One region of the Serratia sarumanii genome, then DNA from elsewhere that is predicted to be linked to it. Evidence: predicted binding sites of a transcription regulator. Region 1 holds the regulator's gene; the other holds the start of a gene.
What was found. Region 1 encodes PurR, which represses purine synthesis genes. Its sites were predicted from a motif close to CANGCAAACGTTTGCNTG; they were not measured.
Positions count from the first base shown of each region.

Region 2: the regulator PurR is predicted to act here: its motif matches at 7,993-8,010, upstream of glyA (serine hydroxymethyltransferase).

Region 1 is NZ_CP124750.1:2,209,876-2,218,817, forward strand. Features, by position in the region: gene SSARUM_RS10590 (I78 family peptidase inhibitor) at 4-297, shown strand; gene cfa (cyclopropane fatty acyl phospholipid synthase) at 371-1,522, opposite strand; gene punC (purine nucleoside transporter PunC) at 1,867-3,078, opposite strand; gene punR (DNA-binding transcriptional activator PunR) at 3,202-4,146, shown strand; gene purR (HTH-type transcriptional repressor PurR) at 4,143-5,168, opposite strand; gene cydH (cytochrome bd-I oxidase subunit CydH) at 5,493-5,582, shown strand; gene sodB (superoxide dismutase [Fe]) at 5,644-6,222, opposite strand; gene SSARUM_RS10625 (C40 family peptidase) at 6,422-7,240, opposite strand; gene SSARUM_RS10630 (Grx4 family monothiol glutaredoxin) at 7,657-8,004, shown strand; gene rnt (ribonuclease T) at 8,073-8,756, opposite strand; gene gloA (lactoylglutathione lyase) at 8,836-8,942, opposite strand, start outside.
Region 2 is NZ_CP124750.1:3,802,301-3,811,242, forward strand. Features, by position in the region: gene iscR (Fe-S cluster assembly transcriptional regulator IscR) at 1-314, opposite strand, end outside; gene trmJ (tRNA (cytosine(32)/uridine(32)-2'-O)-methyltransferase TrmJ) at 508-1,242, opposite strand; gene suhB (inositol-1-monophosphatase) at 1,362-2,165, shown strand; gene SSARUM_RS18085 (nickel/cobalt transporter) at 2,221-3,243, opposite strand; gene SSARUM_RS18090 (DUF1007 family protein) at 3,234-3,869, opposite strand; gene csiE (stationary phase inducible protein CsiE) at 4,052-5,317, shown strand; gene SSARUM_RS18100 (3-phenylpropionate MFS transporter) at 5,318-6,463, opposite strand; gene glyA (serine hydroxymethyltransferase) at 6,620-7,873, opposite strand; gene hmpA (NO-inducible flavohemoprotein) at 8,231-8,942, shown strand, end outside.

The sequences.
Region 1 (8,942 bases):
CGCGTGAAGTTTTATGGGAAAACGTTGTTGTTAACCGCGTTGCTGGCGCTGAGCGCCTGCAGCAGTTCGCCTGAGCAGGGCGCGAGCGCGCAAATGGCCGATGCGGATGATACCTGCGGCGCTTCGCAGTATCAAAACTTCGTCGGCAAACCGATGACCTCGCTGGAAGGCGTGCGGATCGACGCCAAGGTGCGCGCCATTCCGTACAACTCTGCCGTCACCATGGATTTCAACCTGCGCCGCCTGAACTTCCTTGGCGACAGCGACGATAAAATCATCCGCGTCTACTGCGGCTAAGCCGTACGCGTCGAACGAGCAAAAAAAGGCCCCGGCGATATTGCTGCCGGGGCCTTTTTTGTCGGGCAAGCGCTTAGCGGGCGACGCGGATGCCGCCTTCAACGCCTTTCGGGCTGAACACCACCTGCCACAGCTGCAGATCGCGCGCCCGGAACGCGCCGGCGCAGGCGTTCAGGTAATAGCTGAACATCCGCTCGAAGCGTTCGGAATAGCGCGGTGCAAGCTGCGGCCACGCCTGTTTGAAGCGCTCGAACCAGGCCATCAGCGTGCGATCGTAGTCGGCGCCGATGTTGTGCCAGTCTTCCATCACGAAATGGCCTTCGCTGGCTTCGGCGATATGGCTCACTGAAGGCAGGCAGCCGTTCGGGAAAATGTACTTGTTGATCCACGGATCGACGTTCATGTCGGTTTTGTTGGAGCCGATAGTGTGCAGCAGGAAGAGACCGTGCGGCGCCAGATTGCGTTCTACCACATTGAAATAGGTGCGGTAGTTTTTCGGCCCGACGTGCTCGAACATGCCGACCGAGACGATGCGATCGAACTGCTGATGCAGATCGCGGTAATCCTGCAGCAGGATCTGCACATCCAGCCCGGCGCAGCGCGCCTGAGCCAGCTTCTGCTGTTCTGCGGAGATGGTCACGCCGACCACCGATACGCCGTAATTTTTCGCCGCATAGGCGGAGAGGCCGCCCCAGCCGCAGCCGATGTCCAGCAAGCGCATGCCCGGTTGCAGCTGCAGTTTCTCGCAGATCATCCGCAGCTTGGCTTCCTGTGCCTCCTCCAGCGTGGTGGCGTCTTTCCAGTAGCCGCAGGAATATTGCATGTAAGGATCGAGCATCAGGGTAAACAGATCGTTGCCGAGATCGTAATGTTCTTTGCCGACGATCCAGGCGCGCTTTTTCGATTGCAGATTGGTCAGGCGCGCGGCGGCGATACGCAGGGTATCTTTCAGGTGGTGGGGGAGTTTCTTCTCCAGCCCGGCGCTGACCACGCGCTGGAAGAACATATCCAGCCGCTCGCATTCCCACCAGCCGTCCATATAGCTTTCGCCCAGGCCCAGCGAACCTTGCTGCAAGACGCGTTTAAAGAAATCGGGGTTTTTAACCTGAATATCGAAGGGGCGCGAACCGTTGATTTCAATGCCGGCCAGGCCGAGCATTTCGTGCGCGATACGGTACCACTGATTGTCCTGGATGCTCAGATCTTCTATACACGATGAACTCATAGCTTCTCCATCACCTTCTTCTGACTGATGACCCGTTAGGAAACAGCTTAGACAATTTCTGCGGGTGCATACGTTTACCGGCGGAAAATAGACCCGCGGCGTCTGATATCCGACTATGAACAGAGGAAATTTAAAGAAGCGACCCGGCGCGAACGGCGCGGGATAAACGCATCCTTAAAAAAAGAGTGTGACGCAAAGCGCGTACACAAGCGCTAATTGAGATATAGAGATTATAAGGTGTTACTTTACAAGGTTGTTTTTGAGTATAGGCGTGCCGAGGCGTTGACTCAACTGTAAATCGCACTCGGCACGCATATTCTTTAAGTGATTATTAAACTTGGCAATTATGACGCTGAGTTAGCATGTTCCCGCTGCGGCTTTTGCTGCGCATCGGCCGCTTTTCCACGCTGCAGGAAATACCCCAGCGCGGCCAGGATTACCGTAGACACCATCACCGTCACCGTCGCCAACAGCGGCTGGGCAATAAATGCCGACACCAGCATGCTCGCCACAAAGCACAGCCCCAACTGCAGCGTATTTTGCAGCGCGGCGGCCTTGCCGCTGCTTTCCGGGAACGGCATCAGCGCATTCGCCACCATGATCGGATAGCCGGCGCCGTTGACCAGCGCCATCACGCAGAATGGGATCAGCAGCGTGGTGAGCGTCGGATCGGTCAGGGTGGCCACCAGATACAGCGCCACCATGCTGACACCATAAGCTACCAGCAGCCACGGCAGCAGGGTTTTGCCGTTGATGCGCTTGAGCGCGGCGCGGCAGCCGTAGCCACCCAGCAGGAAGGCCAGCGTTTGCGGCACGTAGCTCAGGCCGATATCGCTCGGGCTGTAGCCCATGTCACCGAGGATGAACGGCGAGCCGGTCAGCCAGGCGAAGAAGCCGGCCGAGCAGGCGGCGTACATGGCGACGTTGCCGCTGAACACCGGGGATCTCAACAGTTGCCAGAAGCTGACGCTGTTTTTTGGCGCATCGGCGCTGGGTTGCGTTTTGGCGCGCTCTTTGAGCAGCAGCGTCGGCAGCAGCAGCAGCGCGGTGATGGCCAACAGCGCGGCGAAGATCGCGCGCCAGCTGGCGTGGTTCAGCAACCAGGCGCCGAGCAGCGGCGCCAGCGCCGGCGACAGCGCTACCAGCGGCATAATGGTGGCGAACACGCGGTTGGCCTGGCCTTCGCGGTAACGGTCAACCACCAGCGCTTGCCAGATGGCGGCGGCGGCGCAGACGCCGACGGCCTGAATAAAGCGCAGGATCCAGAGCTGCACGGCGTTTTCCACCCACAGCATGCCCAGGCAGCCGAGGGCGAACAGCGTCAGCCCGATCAATAATACCGGTTTGCGGCCCAGACGGTCGGAGAGCGGCCCCCACAGCAGCTGCGCAAAGGCGAAGCCGGCCAGGAAGATGCTCAGGCTGGCGCTCACCGCGCCGGCGGAAATTTGCAGTTCCTCCCGCATGGCGCCGAAGGCGGGCAGATACATATCGGTCGCCAGATAACCCAGCATGCTCAGGCCGGCGAGGTAGAACATAAAGCCAAAGGAATTTCGCATGGTATTTCTCGTTAATATTTTAATGTCGCAGGTTTTTAGCGCCGGCCAGTGTATCCGGCTGGATCTCTGCTTGTGAAACGGTAATATTTGCAAAGTGCTGTTAAAAAAATTGAAGGCAAGGCGATGTGGTCTGAATATTCTCTTGAAGTGGTCGATGCGGTGGCGCGCACCGGCAGTTTCAGCGCGGCGGCGCAGGAGCTGCACCGGGTGCCGTCGGCGGTCAGCTATACCGTACGGCAGCTGGAGCAATGGCTGGCGGTGCCGCTGTTTGAGCGGCGTCATCGCGATGTGGAGTTGACGCCCGCCGGTGCGCTGTTTATCAAAGATGCGCGAGTTGTTATCAAAAAAATGCTCGACACCCGCCGCCACTGTCAGCAGGTGGCCAACGGATGGCGCGGCCAGCTGAATATCGCGGTCGACATCATCGTCAAACCGCAGCGCAGCCGCCAACTGGTGCTGGATTTCTACCGTCATTTCCCCGACGTCGAATTGATGCTGCAACCCGAAGTGTTCAACGGCGTGTGGGATGCCTTGGTGGATGGCAGGGCGGACATGGCGATCGGCGCCACGCGCGCGGTGCCGGTCGGCGGCGGCTTCGCCTTCCGCGACATGGGTTATATGAACTGGCTGTGTGTGGCCAGCCCGCAACATCCTCTCGCGCAGTTGACGGGGCCGCTGAATGACGATCAGCTGCGGCCGTACCCTTCGCTTTGCCTGGAGGACACCTCTCGCAATCTGCCCAAGCGCGTCACCTGGACGCTGGATAACCAGCGGCGGCTGGTGGTGCCGGACTGGACTTCGGCGCTCGACTGTCTGTGCGCCGGGCTGTGCGTCGGCATGATGCCGGCGCATCGGGCGCTGCCGCGGGTGCAGCGCGGTGAGCTGACGGCGTTGCAGCTGCAGCAGCCGTTTCCCGCCAGCCCTTGCTGCCTGACCTGGCAGCAGGATAAACCGTCACCGGCGATGAGCTGGCTGCTGGCGTATCTGGGCGATGGGGAGACGCTGAATCAGGAGTGGCTGAGCGAGGTGGAACCGGAAGCCGCGCAGGCTTCCGGCGCGGGGGATTAGCGGCGGTAGTCGATGAACGGGCCGTCGGCGACCGAGCGGCGTTCGATCAGCTTCGGATGCACTTCGATCACCTGCGACTCTTCGCGTTTACTGATAATGCGATCCAGCAGCATGGTGAAGGCCATTTCGCCCAGACGCTCTTTCGGCTGGTGAATGGTGGTCAGCGCCGGGGTGAAGTAGCGAGCGTTGCGCACGTTGTCATAGCCGATCACGGAAATATCCTGCGGCACCCGCAGCCCCAGCTCGTCGGCCGCGCAGATGGCGCCCATCGCCATGATATCGCCGCCGCAGAATACCGCGGTCGGCCGCTGTTTTTGCGACAGGATTTGGTGCATCGCCTTGTAGCCGGACTCCGGCTCGAAGTCACCCTGGACGATCCACTCTTCGCGAATGTCGATATGCGCTTCCTGCAGCGCCTTCATAAAGCCCTGATGACGGCCGCCGCCAGTGTTGCGCGACAGCTGGCCCGGAATGGCGCCGATATCGCGGTGGCCGCGCTCGATCAGGTAACGGCCGGCCAGATAGCCGCCTTCGAACGCGTTATCGATGATGGTGTCGGTGAAGTCGCCGCGCGCGGCGCCCCAGTCCATCACCACCATCGGGATGTTGCGGTAATCTTCCAGCATGCCCAGCAGCTGATCCGGGTACTCGGAGCACATGACCAACAGGCCGTCGACGCGCTTTTGCGCCAGCATCGCCAGGTAGGCGCGCTGCTTGTCCAGATTGTTGTGCGAGTTGCACAGGATCAGGGTGTAGCCTTTGCTGTAGCAGCTGTTTTCCACCGCCTCGATCACTTCGGCAAAGTAGGGCGCTTCGCTCGAGGTGGCCAGCAGGCCGATCGACTTGGTGTGATTGACTTTCAGGCTGCGCGCCACGGCGCTCGGCGAGTAGTGCAGCTCTTTGATGGCGGCCCACACGGCCGCTTTGGTCTCTTCGGCGACGAAACGAGTCTTATTGATGACGTGCGAAACGGTGGTGGTGGAAACGCCCGCGCGTTTGGCCACATCTTTAATCGTTGCCATGTAAGGAATGACTCCTGAACTCACATGTTTACAGCATGTAAGTGTGATGTTAATCGTTTGCCTACGTAGATCCTTCTCCAGAGAAGCGAAAACTGAGTTTTTAGTGTGTTGAAGTCTTCAGCGCTTAATCAGGAGGGGCATGGATGCCGGTACGCAGTTGTGAACTGCGAATTTTGTCGCATATTGAACAAAAGTGGAAGAGGTAATCGAGATTATAAACCGGGAAATGATAACAAGATTTTATCGGCGAACTGTGGGAAAATGATTTGACGTACTAATTGTACGCCTTTTATCCTTAGGAAAGCCCATTTTAAAGGAGTTGTCATGGATACCGAATTGAAGATGTCGCTGTTCACCACCGTCTGCGCGTTGGCGGTCATTATCGCTTTCAGCTTCGTTGCCGCGTTGAACTGATTTACCCCCGGTTATAAAAAAGGCGCAGCCTGGCTGCGCCCCATCACCTCAGAACCTGCGCTTACGCCAGGTTTTCCGCTGCGAAGGTCCAGTTGACCAACGCCCAGAAGTTTTCCAGGTATTTTGGACGCGCATTGCGGTAATCGATGTAATACGCGTGTTCCCACACGTCAACGGTCAGCAGCGGTTTGTCTTCACCGGTCAGCGGGGTGGCCGCGTTGGAGGTGTTGACGATCGCCAGCGCGCCGTCCGGTTTTTTCACCAGCCAGGTCCAACCGGCGCCGAAGTTTTTCACTGCGGCATCGGTAAACTGCTCTTTGAACGCAGCGAAAGAGCCGAAGGATTTGACGATCGCCGCCGCCAGTTCGCCCTGCGGTTCACCGCCGCCCTGTGGCGACAGGCAGTGCCAGTAGAAGGTGTGGTTCCACACCTGCGCGGCGTTGTTGAAGACGCCGCCGTTTGAGGTCTTGATGATCTCTTCGAGCGATTTGCCTTCGAACTCGCTGCCTTTCACCAGGTTGTTCAGGTTAACCACGTAGGTGTTATGGTGTTTGCCGTAGTGGTATTCCAGGGTCTCGGCGGAGATGTGCGGCTCGAGCGCGTTTTTCTCATACGGTAATGCAGGTAATTCAAACGACATTGCTTCCTCCTTTACAGCGCCACTCTTTTTCCGCCGGAGCGGGAGCCGAATGGGCCGTTTTTTATTGTGGTCTTTCAATCTTAACAATTTTCATCATAAAAAACAGGAAGAAAAGCGAGAAATGCGCGTGAGGCGGTGTGAGGGGTGATAGCTTGAGCAGGCGGTTGCGACCGGGGCCGCAACCGCGCAGAGCAGGGAATTAACGAATGGTTTTCGGCGTTACTACGCGGCGCGCGCCGATGTAGTGGTTTTGCCAATAGTCGTTGTCGAGCTGGCTGATGCGGATCTCTTCGCCGGTGCGCGGCGACTGGATGAATTTGCCGTTGCCGAGATAAACGCCGACATGATCCGCCACGCCGCGGTTGTTGATGCGGAAGAACACCAGATCGCCACTTTCCAGTTCGCTTTTCTTGATCGGCGCCGCGTCGCGCAGGTGGTACATCTCGTTGGCGGTGCGCGGCATCTTGATTTTTACCACGTCTTTATAGGCGTAATAGATAAGGCCGCTGCAGTCGAAACCGGTGCGCGGCGAGCTGCCGCCCCAGCGGTAAGGTTTGCCCATCTGGCCCATCAGCTTGGCCATCGCGGTCTGCTTGGCATGCTGATAGCGTTTTTTGTGCGCCGGGCTGAGTTTCAACGGTTTTTCATCACGCGCCAGCTTGGCGGTGGCCATACCGGCTTCGCGGTGGCGGCCGTAGCCTTTTTTGTAGCCCTTTTTCGGCGGGGTGACTTTAATCTTGGCGGTTTTCTGCGCTTTGGCCTTGGGTTTGGCGCTGGCGATCTTTTTCGCGCTTTTCTCGCTTTTCGCCTTGGCGGTCTTGGTTTTTTTCGCGGGGGCCGTCACTTTGGCTTTTTTAGCGGTTTTGTCCGCTTTCTTTTTTCTGCGGTCATCGGGCCGCGCTTCATTAGCATGGCTTTTACGCTGCTCGGCGGCAACACGCGCCTGTGGCGCAGCGTGCGCCAAATTGAAGAAGAGCTGCGTAAACAGCAGCGCAAAGAGCGTAAGAATTAAACGCATGTCGACGTCACCAACCTTGGCCCCGAAACGGATATCGAAAGAGTTACAGTATTCCCGAATTTCGCCATATAAAACAGCGAAGAACTCATAAATAATAATCCATATTGTGAGAAAACGTTAATGACATTTTTTTTGGTTCAAAATCAGCCCGTTGGTGTATGAAAAAGCGCCGGCAGGGGGCTATGGATATAATTAATCCGCGCCGTCACCGCCGCGCAATATATTAGTGAAATGGTCGGATTAAAAATGTTATTCTCAACGTATGTTTTGACCGGAATGACGTGGCCGGTGAAACGCGATCGGCGGCGGGTGAATATCCTTGCAAAAGATGGCGTTTTCTTGCGACTGTTCCAGCCGCTACAATAGCCCGCGTGATGCATGTTGTAGCCATGAAATGTGGCTTGAGGAAGCAATAAATGACGACGACACTTGAAAAAATTCAGCACCAGATCGCTGAAAACCCGATTCTGCTGTACATGAAAGGTTCGCCAAAGCTGCCGAGCTGCGGCTTCTCCGCACAGGCTGTGCAAGCGCTGTCCGCCTGCGGCGAGCGTTTCGCTTACGTGGACATTCTGCAGAACCCGGACATCCGCGCCGAGCTGCCAAAATACGCCAACTGGCCGACGTTCCCGCAGCTGTGGGTAGACGGTGAGCTGGTCGGCGGTTGCGATATCATTATCGAAATGTATCAGCGCGGCGAACTGCAGCAGCTGATCAAAGAAACGGCAGAAAAGTATAAAGCGCAGGAAGACCAGCAGTCTTAATCGACGGGCTTGCGGTTATCGCGTAACGGGCGGCGCCAGTGCAAACTGGGCCGCCTTTTTTGTTGGGCTTATTCGGCGAGATCGCCGGCGGGCAGCGGCCAACCGCCGAGACGTTTCCAGCGGTTAACCAGCTCGCAAAACAGCAGGGCGGTTTGCTCGGTGTCGTACAGCGCAGAGTGCGCCTGGCTGCTGTCGAACGGCATTCCGGCCGCGATACAGGCCTTCGCCAACACCGTTTGGCCCAGCACCAGGCCGCTCAGCGCGGCGGTGTCGAAGGTAGCGAACGGATGGAACGGGTTGCGCTTCAGGCCTGCGCGTTCGGCCGCGGCCATCAGGAAGCTGTGATCGAAGTTGGCGTTGTGCGCCACGATAATGGCCCGGTTGCAACCGCGATCCTTGAGCCCTTTGCGCACCGCTTTGAAAATGGCGTGCAGCGCGTCATATTCGCTGACCGCGCCGCGCAGCGGGTTGTGCGGATCGATGCCGTTAAACGCCAGCGCTTCCGGCTGCAGGTTGGCGCCCTCGAAAGGCTCCACGTGGAAGTGCAGGGTCTCGTCCCGCTGCAGCCAGCCATCTTCATCCATTTTCAGCGTGACGGCGGCGATCTCCAGCAACGCATCGGTATTGGCGTTAAAGCCGGCGGTTTCAACATCTATTACTACGGGATAAAACCCACGAAAACGACCACTCAGGGCGTTAAGATCACTTTTCTCGGCCATCAGTTTCTTATCTTCATCGAATGCAGCGCGCATTATGGCAAATTTTGCGCCCGGTTGCAGGCGCTATCGCGCGGAGAATCAGCAGGGCGCTGGTGCGCCCTGAAGGGGAGGCTTAGTGGCCGAGGCCCTGACCGGCGTGTTTGTTTTCGATCAGCTCGATTTTGTAGCCGTCCGGATCCTCGACGAAGGCGATGACCGTGGTGCCGCCTTTCACCGGGC
Region 2 (8,942 bases), 1.6 Mb from region 1:
AAGCAGCGATCGCCGCCCTGACAGCCTTCTTTGCCCTGGCACCGGGTTGCATCTACCGATTCATCGACGGCAGTGATGACAGCGCCAACGGCGATCTCACCCGCGTCTTTACCCAGCAGATAACCACCGCCCGGGCCGCGCACGCTGGCCACCAGGCCATTCTTGCGCAGACGGGAGAATAATTGTTCCAGATAAGAGAGCGAAATACCCTGGCGTTCGGAAATGTCCGCCAGTGGCACCGGCCCTTCCTGGGAATGCAGCGCTACGTCGAGCATAGCGGTTACGGCATAACGGCCTTTGGATGTCAGTCTCATAGCTCAATGGTTACCTGTTGGTCAAATATGGCCGAAAGTCTGACATTCCTGAGTAAAACAGTCAACTATTTAACCTAGTAATTGACTCAAGTATTAGCACGTTTTGAACTTAGCAAGAACAAAGGTATATAAAATACATGTTATAACCTTTGGATAACTAATACTATTGTCACCCGCCGCTATGCCACATCAATTAATTACCTTGATGTTTATCCTGTTTCTCGATCGACGTCAGCATGCCGCGCAGGATATTCAGCTCCTGCCCTTCCGGGCGCGCGCGGGTGAACAGCCGACGCAGGCGGCTCATCACCTGGCCCGGATGGGACGGGCGAATAAAGCCGGTGCGCTGCAGCGTCTGCTCCAGGTGCTGATAGAAACGCTCGAGGTCATCCACCAGCGGGTACGGCGTCTCTTCCAGCTGCGGCGCGCCCGCCTGTTGGCGATCGAGGTAAGCCACGCGCACTTCATACGCCAGGATCTGCACCGCCATCGCCAGGTTCAGCGAGCTGTAGTCCGGGTTGGCCGGAATGGCGACGTGGTAGTGGCACTTCTGCAATTCATCGTTGGTCAGCCCGACGCGTTCGCGGCCGAACACCAGCGCCACCGGCGCGTGTTCGCCCTCGTGCACCGCGCGCACGCCGCATTCACGCGGCTCCAGCATCGGCCACGGCAAGGTGCGAGAACGGGCGCTGGTGCCCACCACCAGGCTACAGCCGGCGATGGCGTCATCGAGGGTGTCGACGATAGTGGCGTTGCCGATCACGTCACTGGCGCCGGCGGCCAGGGCGATGGCCTGAGAATCGGGTTTGATCAGCGGATTAACCAGATAAAGGTTGGTTAAACCCATGGTTTTCATGGCTCTGGCGGTCGAGCCCATGTTGCCGGTATGTGAAGTCTCTACCAGAACAATGCGGATATTGTGCAGCATACAAACTCTGAGCGTGGCGGAAAATCGCAGCATCTTAACACAGCCGTAGGCAATTTGCCGAACAGCTGCTATACTTCGCGCCGTTTCCTGTTCTTTAACATCCTAGTTGGAAGATACCCATGCATCCGATGCTGACTATCGCCGTGCGCGCTGCGCGCAAGGCCGGTAACCTGATTGCCAAAAACTACGAAACCCCGGACGCTGTAGAAGCGAGCCAGAAAGGGACCAATGACTTCGTCACCAACGTCGATCGCGATGCAGAGCATCTGATCATCGACGTCATCCGCAAGTCTTATCCGCAACACAGTATCGTGAGCGAAGAACGCGGTGAGCTGATCGGCGAAGATCGCGATGTGCAATGGGTGATCGATCCACTGGATGGCACTGCAAACTTCATCAAACGTTTCCCTCATTTCTCCGTTTCCATCGCCGTACGCATCAAAGGCCGTACTGAAGTGGCCGTGGTTTACGATCCGATGCGCAACGAACTGTTCACCGCCACTCGCGGCCAGGGCGCACAGCTCAACGGCTACCGCCTGCGCGGCACCAACGCCAAAGATCTGGATGGCACCATCCTGGCGACCGGCTTCCCGTTCAAGGTCAAACAGCACGCAACGCCTTACATCAACATCGTCGGCAAGCTGTTCACCCAGTGCGCAGACTTCCGCCGCACCGGTTCCGCGGCGCTGGATCTGGCCTATGTGGCCGCCGGCCGCGTAGACGGTTTCTTCGAAATCGGCCTGAAGCCGTGGGACTTCGCCGCGGGCGAACTGCTGGTGCGTGAAGCCGGCGGCCTGGTGACCGACTTCGTCGGCGGCCACAACCACTTCAGCTCCGGCAACGTGGTGGCAGGCAACCCGCGCGTAGTGAAAGCCATGCTGGCCACCATGCGTGAAGAACTGAGCGAAGCGCTGAAGCGTTAATCGCCAGAAGCGAATCGAAAAAAGCGCTGCCGATGCAGCGCTTTTTTTATGCCCGTTAGCGGGAGAAGGGACGGATGCCGCCGCCGAATTCCGGCTGCGCGCTGACGTACAGCAACAGCCCGGCGGCCAGCAGGATCAGGCCGCCGGCCAGCGCCAACGCCCCCCAGGCCACCGCGCTCCAGGCGGCGGGCGCGCGCGAACGGCTGAGGCGCACCGCCAGCCGGCGGCTGTAATGTACCAGCAGCGCCAGCATCGAGATGGTCAACGAGGTGCCGAACGCCATCGCCAGCGCGGAGATCACTCCCCAGCCGAACACGCCGATCACTTTGGAGAACAGCAGCACCAAAATCGCCCCCGAACAGGGGCGCATGCCCATCGCCAGCACGATGGCGGCCTGAGTGCGCCAGTCGCTTCCCGCCTGCAGCTCGCTGTCGCTCGGCAGATGCCGGTGGCCGCAGCCGCAATTGGCGCTGTGCACATGATCCGCCGCCAGCGGCGTCAGGCTGTTGATGCGCAGCGCCGGCGCCGGGCGCATCGCCTTGATCGCCGCAAACAGGCGTTTCAGCGCGCGCCAACTCAGCAGCACGCCAAGCAGCATCACCAGAATAAAGCTGCCCTTCTCCAGCCAGAAACTGCTTTGGTGCAGCTGGCGCGAAGAGAGCTGCAATACCACCAGCATCAGCGTGACCAGCGCGATCGCTACCCCACCCTGCACCAGCGAGGCGGCGAAGGTCAGCTTCAGGCTGCTTTTCAGCCGCGCCGGATGGGTAGCCAGGTAGGTGGCGATCACCACTTTGCCGTGGCCGGGGCCGAGCGCATGCAAGACGCCATAGCCAAGGCTGAACAGCATCAGCGCCAGCCCGGCCTGCTGCGGCGCGGCCTTCACCTGCTGCAACAGCCCCGCCATCTGCTGGTGCAGCGCTTTTTGCCACACCACGCTCTGCATCAGCAACTGCGGCCAATAGTGCCACGCCAGCAGCGCGGCGGCCGCCAGCGCCAGCGTGAACGGCAGCAGCGGCCACAGGCCGAAGGCCCAGTGGCGCCGGCTCGTCGTCGGTTGCGAGAGATTTAACGACATTGCAGCGTCACCCGCTGGGCGAACTGCTGCCCCAGCGCCAGGTCTTCACCGGGCGAGTCGTTCTTGTCGAGCGACAGCGCATAGGCCTGCAGCGACGCATTCGGCTTCGGCGTCATCAGCTTGTAGCTGCACAGCTGCGCCATCTCCGGCGGCAGATGCAGCGCATTTTGGTCTTTATAGGTCATATCCACGAAATAAGTCGGATCGTAAGTAGAAAGTTCGAACGGCTTGCCCGCCAGCGGCTGTGGCTCGGCCAACGGCAGCACGAACTCCAGCACCGCCTGATTGCCCTGGCGCGACAGGTGATATTCGCTGGGCAAGTTCAGGTATTTCACCGGCTTGCCGTCGCGGTAAAGATCGGTGAAATAGTGCTGCCCCAGCACGTTGGCCATCACTTCCGCCGCCAGCTTTTTCCACACTTCCGAATCGCTCTTGGCGTTTTTCGCATCGTAGAGCAGATCCGCCGAGGTGATTTCATCCATCACCCACACCATTTTCAGGCCGACCAGCCGCTGGTCTTTGGCGACGAAGGTGGTATTCATGTCGATAAAGCTGTGCGGATGAGCGAACGCACCGGCGCTGAACACGGCGCCGAAGGCAGCCAAAAGACGACGTAACTTCATCATTATCCTGTCTTACCTGCATTTGTTATAACGTAACACAAATAGATGCCTAACGGCCCGCCTCTCCCGGCGATATTTGTGACGAAAGTTGTAAGCCGAAGTAAAAGCCGCGCGGTAATCCTGCCGTCACAAAGCCTTTTGCTATGCTTAGGCATAATCGCAACCTTTTATGCCGGAAGGTGATAATGAGCCTGGACACCTCTCCCGTGCCCGAGCTCTCCGGACAACAACGGCGCTGCCATCTGCTGCTGATGCTGTACACGCCGGAGCCCGAGTTACAGCTGGAGACCCTAAGCCGAATCAACGGCGTCGCCCCCCCGATAACCCGGCAAGATATAGCCGAGGTGGCCAGTGAAATCCAGCGTTTCCATCACCTGGAGATCGCCGTCGATCCCGATCGTGGCTACCAACTGCGGGGCAGCGCGCTCGACCAACGCCTGTGCCTGATCCACTGGCTGCGGCGGGCTCTGCGCTGCAGCCCGCGGTTTGTCGAAGGCGATTTCGCCCCGCGCCTGCGGCAAGCGCTGGCGACCGATGCCGCCCCGGCGTCTGCGCTGACAGAGGCGATCGACGCCTGCGAGCCGCTGCTCAGCCGCCACTTCGATGCGCGCGACCGCCAATTCCTGCAGCATTACCTGCTCTACTGCGCCTGGCAAAATCGCCTGCAGCAGCATCCGCGTTTCGACGCGGTTCAACGCGACTGGCTGCGGAAAAAGCCGGAACAGCAAGCCGCCGCCTGGCTGCATCAGGCCTGCAACCGGCTGTTTAACCAGCCGCCGCAGGCAGACGAGCGCGATTTTTTGGCGCTCACCTTCACCATGTTGAAAAATCACAGCTACCACAGCAACGACTCAGCGCAAGAGCGGAGATTGATGGCGGCGATCGACAGCATGGTCGAGCGCTTCCAGCAACTTTCCGGCATGACCTTCAGCAGCAAGGCGGAGCTGGTCAGCCAGCTGTTCGCCCATCTGGCGCCGGCGCTGGAGCGCTGCCGTTTCGCCATCGGCATCGACAATATGCTGCTGGAAGAAGTGGTGCGCAAATACCCGCGGCTGATGCGCACCACGCAGGAAGCGTTGAAACCGCTGGAGCAGGAGTACGGCGTGCATTTTTCCAACGAGGAGGCGGGTCTGGTGGCCATCAGCTTCGGCGCCTGGCTGATGCAGGACAACGCGCTGCAGGAAAAGCAGGTGCTGCTGCTGACGCTGGACAACCCGCAGTTGGAAGAGGAAGTGGAATATCAGATCCGCGAGCTCACGCTGTTGCCGCTGAACATCAAGTACCTGCCGCTGAGCGACTATCTGCGCGGCGGAGCGCCGCAGGGCATCACGCTGGTGATCACCCCTTATGCGGCGGTGCACAGCGATCCGCACCCGCCGCTGGTCTATACCGAACTGCCGCTGGAAACCCGGCAGCGCCAGGCGATCCGCGCGCTGCTGGAGGCCCCTTAATCAGCGGCTGACGCTGACCGCCGGCGGCCGGATGAACAAGGCCGGCACCGCGACCGCCGCCATCACCCAGAATACCCCGCCCTGCCAATGTTCGAACAGGAACCCGGCAATGACCGTCATGACGGCGATGCCGCCGCCCATCGCCAGCGCCGAATACACCGCCTGCAGTTGGATCACCTCTTGCCCCTGACGCGCAGCGATAAAGCGCATCGCCGCCAAATGGCAGACGGTGAAAGTGCCGCAGTGCAGGATCTGGATCAGCAGCAGCCAGCCCAGCTCGGTGCTGTAGGCCATCAGGCTCCAGCGCAACACGCCGCAGCAGGCGGAGAGCAACAGCAGGTTGCGCGCATTCCAGCGGCGGAACAGCACGTTGCTGCTGGCGAAAATAATCACCTCCGCCACCACGCCCAGCGACCACAGATAGCCGATGGTCGAGGCCGAATAGCCCGCCTCCTGCCAGTAAATGGAGCCGAAGCTGTAGTAGCCGGCGTGCGCCCCTTGCAGCAGCGTGACGCACAGCAGGAAGCGCCAGACCGGCCCTTCTTTCAGCAGCGCCCACAGCGAACGTTCGGTTCCGCTGTGCGTGCGCGCTTCGCCCTGCGGCATGACGCTCGGCTTCAACAGCATGCCCAGCAGCATCGCCAGCACGCTGAAGATCAGGCTGTAGAGAATGGCGTTATGGCCCCACACCGCCACCAGTTGCCCGGTCAGCGCCGAGCCGATGACGAACGCCAGCGAGCCCCACAGCCGCACCCGGCCGTAGTCCATACGGATCTGCTTTTGCCAGGTGGCGGCCAACGCGTCGGTCAGCGGCACCAGCGGCGAGAAGAACAGGTTGAAACCCGCTATCACCAGCATCAGCCAACCCCAGCCGTTGCCGAAACAGAAACCGACCGCAAAGGCCAGGGTCAGCAGCGCCAGCAGGCGCAGGGCAGAGACTAAATGAGAGGGATCTTTAACGCGGGGCGCAATCAGTAAGCTGCCGAGGAAGCGAGCCACCAAGCCGGCGCCGAGCAGCATGCCGATAGTTTCGGGCGCGATGCCCTCGCCTTTCAGCCACACGCCCCAGAACGGTAAGAAGATGCCATAGGAAAAGAAGTAGGTGAAATAACTGAGCGCGAGCCAACGCGTGGATTGCAGAACCATGATCCCTCCGGAGTGAGGGCAATACTTTGACAGAGCTCACACCGCCCCGCAATCTTCATTCCACTTCAATGCGTTAGAGTGCCAGACAGCTCACAGTTTGCCGCGAGTGGCCACAAAAAAACCCGCCGCAGCGGGTTTTGTCGGGCGAAAGCGGGATTACGCGTAAACCGGCAGGCGGGCGCAGATATCCAGCACTTTCTTCTTGGTGCGTTCGATGGTGGCTTCATCGTTGATGTTGTCCAGCACATCACAGATCCAACCGGCCAGTTCGCGCACGTCGGCTTCTTTGAAGCCGCGACGGGTGACGGCCGGGGTGCCGATACGCACGCCGGAGGTGACGAACGGGCTTTTCGGATCGTTCGGCACGCTGTTTTTGTTGACGGTGATGTTGGCGCGGCCCAGGGCGGCGTCCGCTTCTTTACCGGTCAGGTTTTTGTCGACCAGATCCAGCAGGAACAGGTGGTTATGGGTGCCGCCGGAGACCACTTTGTAGCCGCGCTGCAGGAACACTTCCACCATCGCCTTGGCGTTGACCGCCACTTGCTGCTGGTAAACCTTGAACTCAGGCTCCATCGCTTCTTTCAGCGCCACCGCCTTGCCGGCGATCACGTGCATCAGCGGGCCACCCTGGCCGCCAGGGAACACGGCGGAGTTCAGCTTCTTGTACAGCTCTTCGTCGCCGCCCTTCGCCAGGATCAGGCCGCCGCGCGGGCCCGCCAGGGTTTTGTGGGTGGTGGTGGTGACGATGTGCGCGTGCGGTACCGGGTTCGGGTAGACGCCGGCGGCGATCAGGCCCGCCACGTGCGCCATGTCGACGAACAGGTAAGCGCCGATGCTGTCAGCGATTTCGCGCATTTTGGCCCAGTCAACCACGCCGGAGTATGCGGAGAAGCCGCCGATGATCATTTTCGGCTTGTGGGTTTGCGCCTGCTTGGCCAGATCGTCATAGTCGATTTGGCCTTTGTCGTCGATGCCGTAAGGCACCACGTTATACAGTTTGCCGGACAGGTTGACCGGGGAACCGTGGGTCAGGTGGCCGCCGTGCGCCAGGTTCATGCCCAGAATGGTGTCGCCCGGCTGCAGCAGCGCGGTGTACACGGCGAAGTTAGCCTGGGAGCCGGAGTGCGGCTGCACGTTGGCGTAATCGGCGCCGAACAATTCTTTGGCGCGATCGATAGCCAGCTGCTCAACGATATCCACGTATTCGCAGCCGCCGTAGTAACGCTTGCCCGGATAGCCTTCAGCGTATTTGTTGGTCAGCTGGGAACCCTGAGCCTGCATCACGCGCGGGCTGGTGTAGTTCTCAGACGCGATCAGCTCGATGTGCTCTTCCTGACGCACCACTTCCTGCTCCATGGCACGCCACAGTTCCGCATCGTAATCGGCAATGTTCATTTCACGCTTTAACATCCGGCATCTCCTGACTTAAATCAGCTAACTAAAAAATCACCAAATAACTACCCGTTTGGGTTCTGGGCCACAGTGTAAACCGTTTCGCCCCACCGAAGATAGGTCTTGACAGAGGTTTTTACGCAAACGATTGGCATGAGGTGGCGCAAGGCTTTGATCCGCTAAACGCCGCCGTTTATCAACGGACATTTCCTCATGCGAACGATGCGCTTTTTTCATGTTCTGTGAGCGCGATCGACGCCCGAAGAACACCGCAACGAAAACAAGGGTATTTACAAGCGACGCGGAACCCAATAAGATGCATTTAAAATACATCATTACAATTATCGTCAAGATCCCAACCCAAGGAGCGCTTCCATGCTGGATAGCCAAACCATCGCCACCGTGAAATCCACCATTCCCCTGCTGGCTGCGACCGGGCCGAAGCTGACCGCCCACTTTTACGATCGCATGTTCGCGCACAACCCGGAATTGAAAGACATTTTCAACATGAGCAACCAGCGCAACGGCGATCAGCGTCAGGCGCTGTTCGACGCCATCTGCGCCTATGCCGCCAACATCGAGAACCTGGCGGCGCTGCTGCCGGCGGTGGAGCGCATCGCGCAGAAGCACACCAGCTTCAATATCCAGCCGGAGCAGTACAACATCGTCGGCGGTCACCTGCTGGCGACCCTGGACGAAATGTTCAGCCCGGGTCAGGAAGTCCTGGACGCCTGGGGCAAGGCCTACGGCGTGCTGGCCAACGTATTTATCCAGCGTGAAGAACAGATTTATCAGCAGAGTGAAACCGACAACGGCGGCTGGCGCGATCTGCGCGCGTTCCGCATCCTGAAGAAACAGCCGCAGAGCGACGTGATCTGCAGTTTCGTGCTGGCGCCGGTGGACGGCGGCCGGGTGGCGGACTTCAAACCGGGGCAGTATCTGGCGGTCTACATCAAGCACGACAGCCTGGAACATCAGGAAATTCGCCAGTACTCGCTGACCACCTCGCCGAACGGCGAGTTCTACCGCATCGCGGTGAAGCGCGAAGATCAGGGGAAAGTGTCCAACTACCTGCACCAGCAGGCGC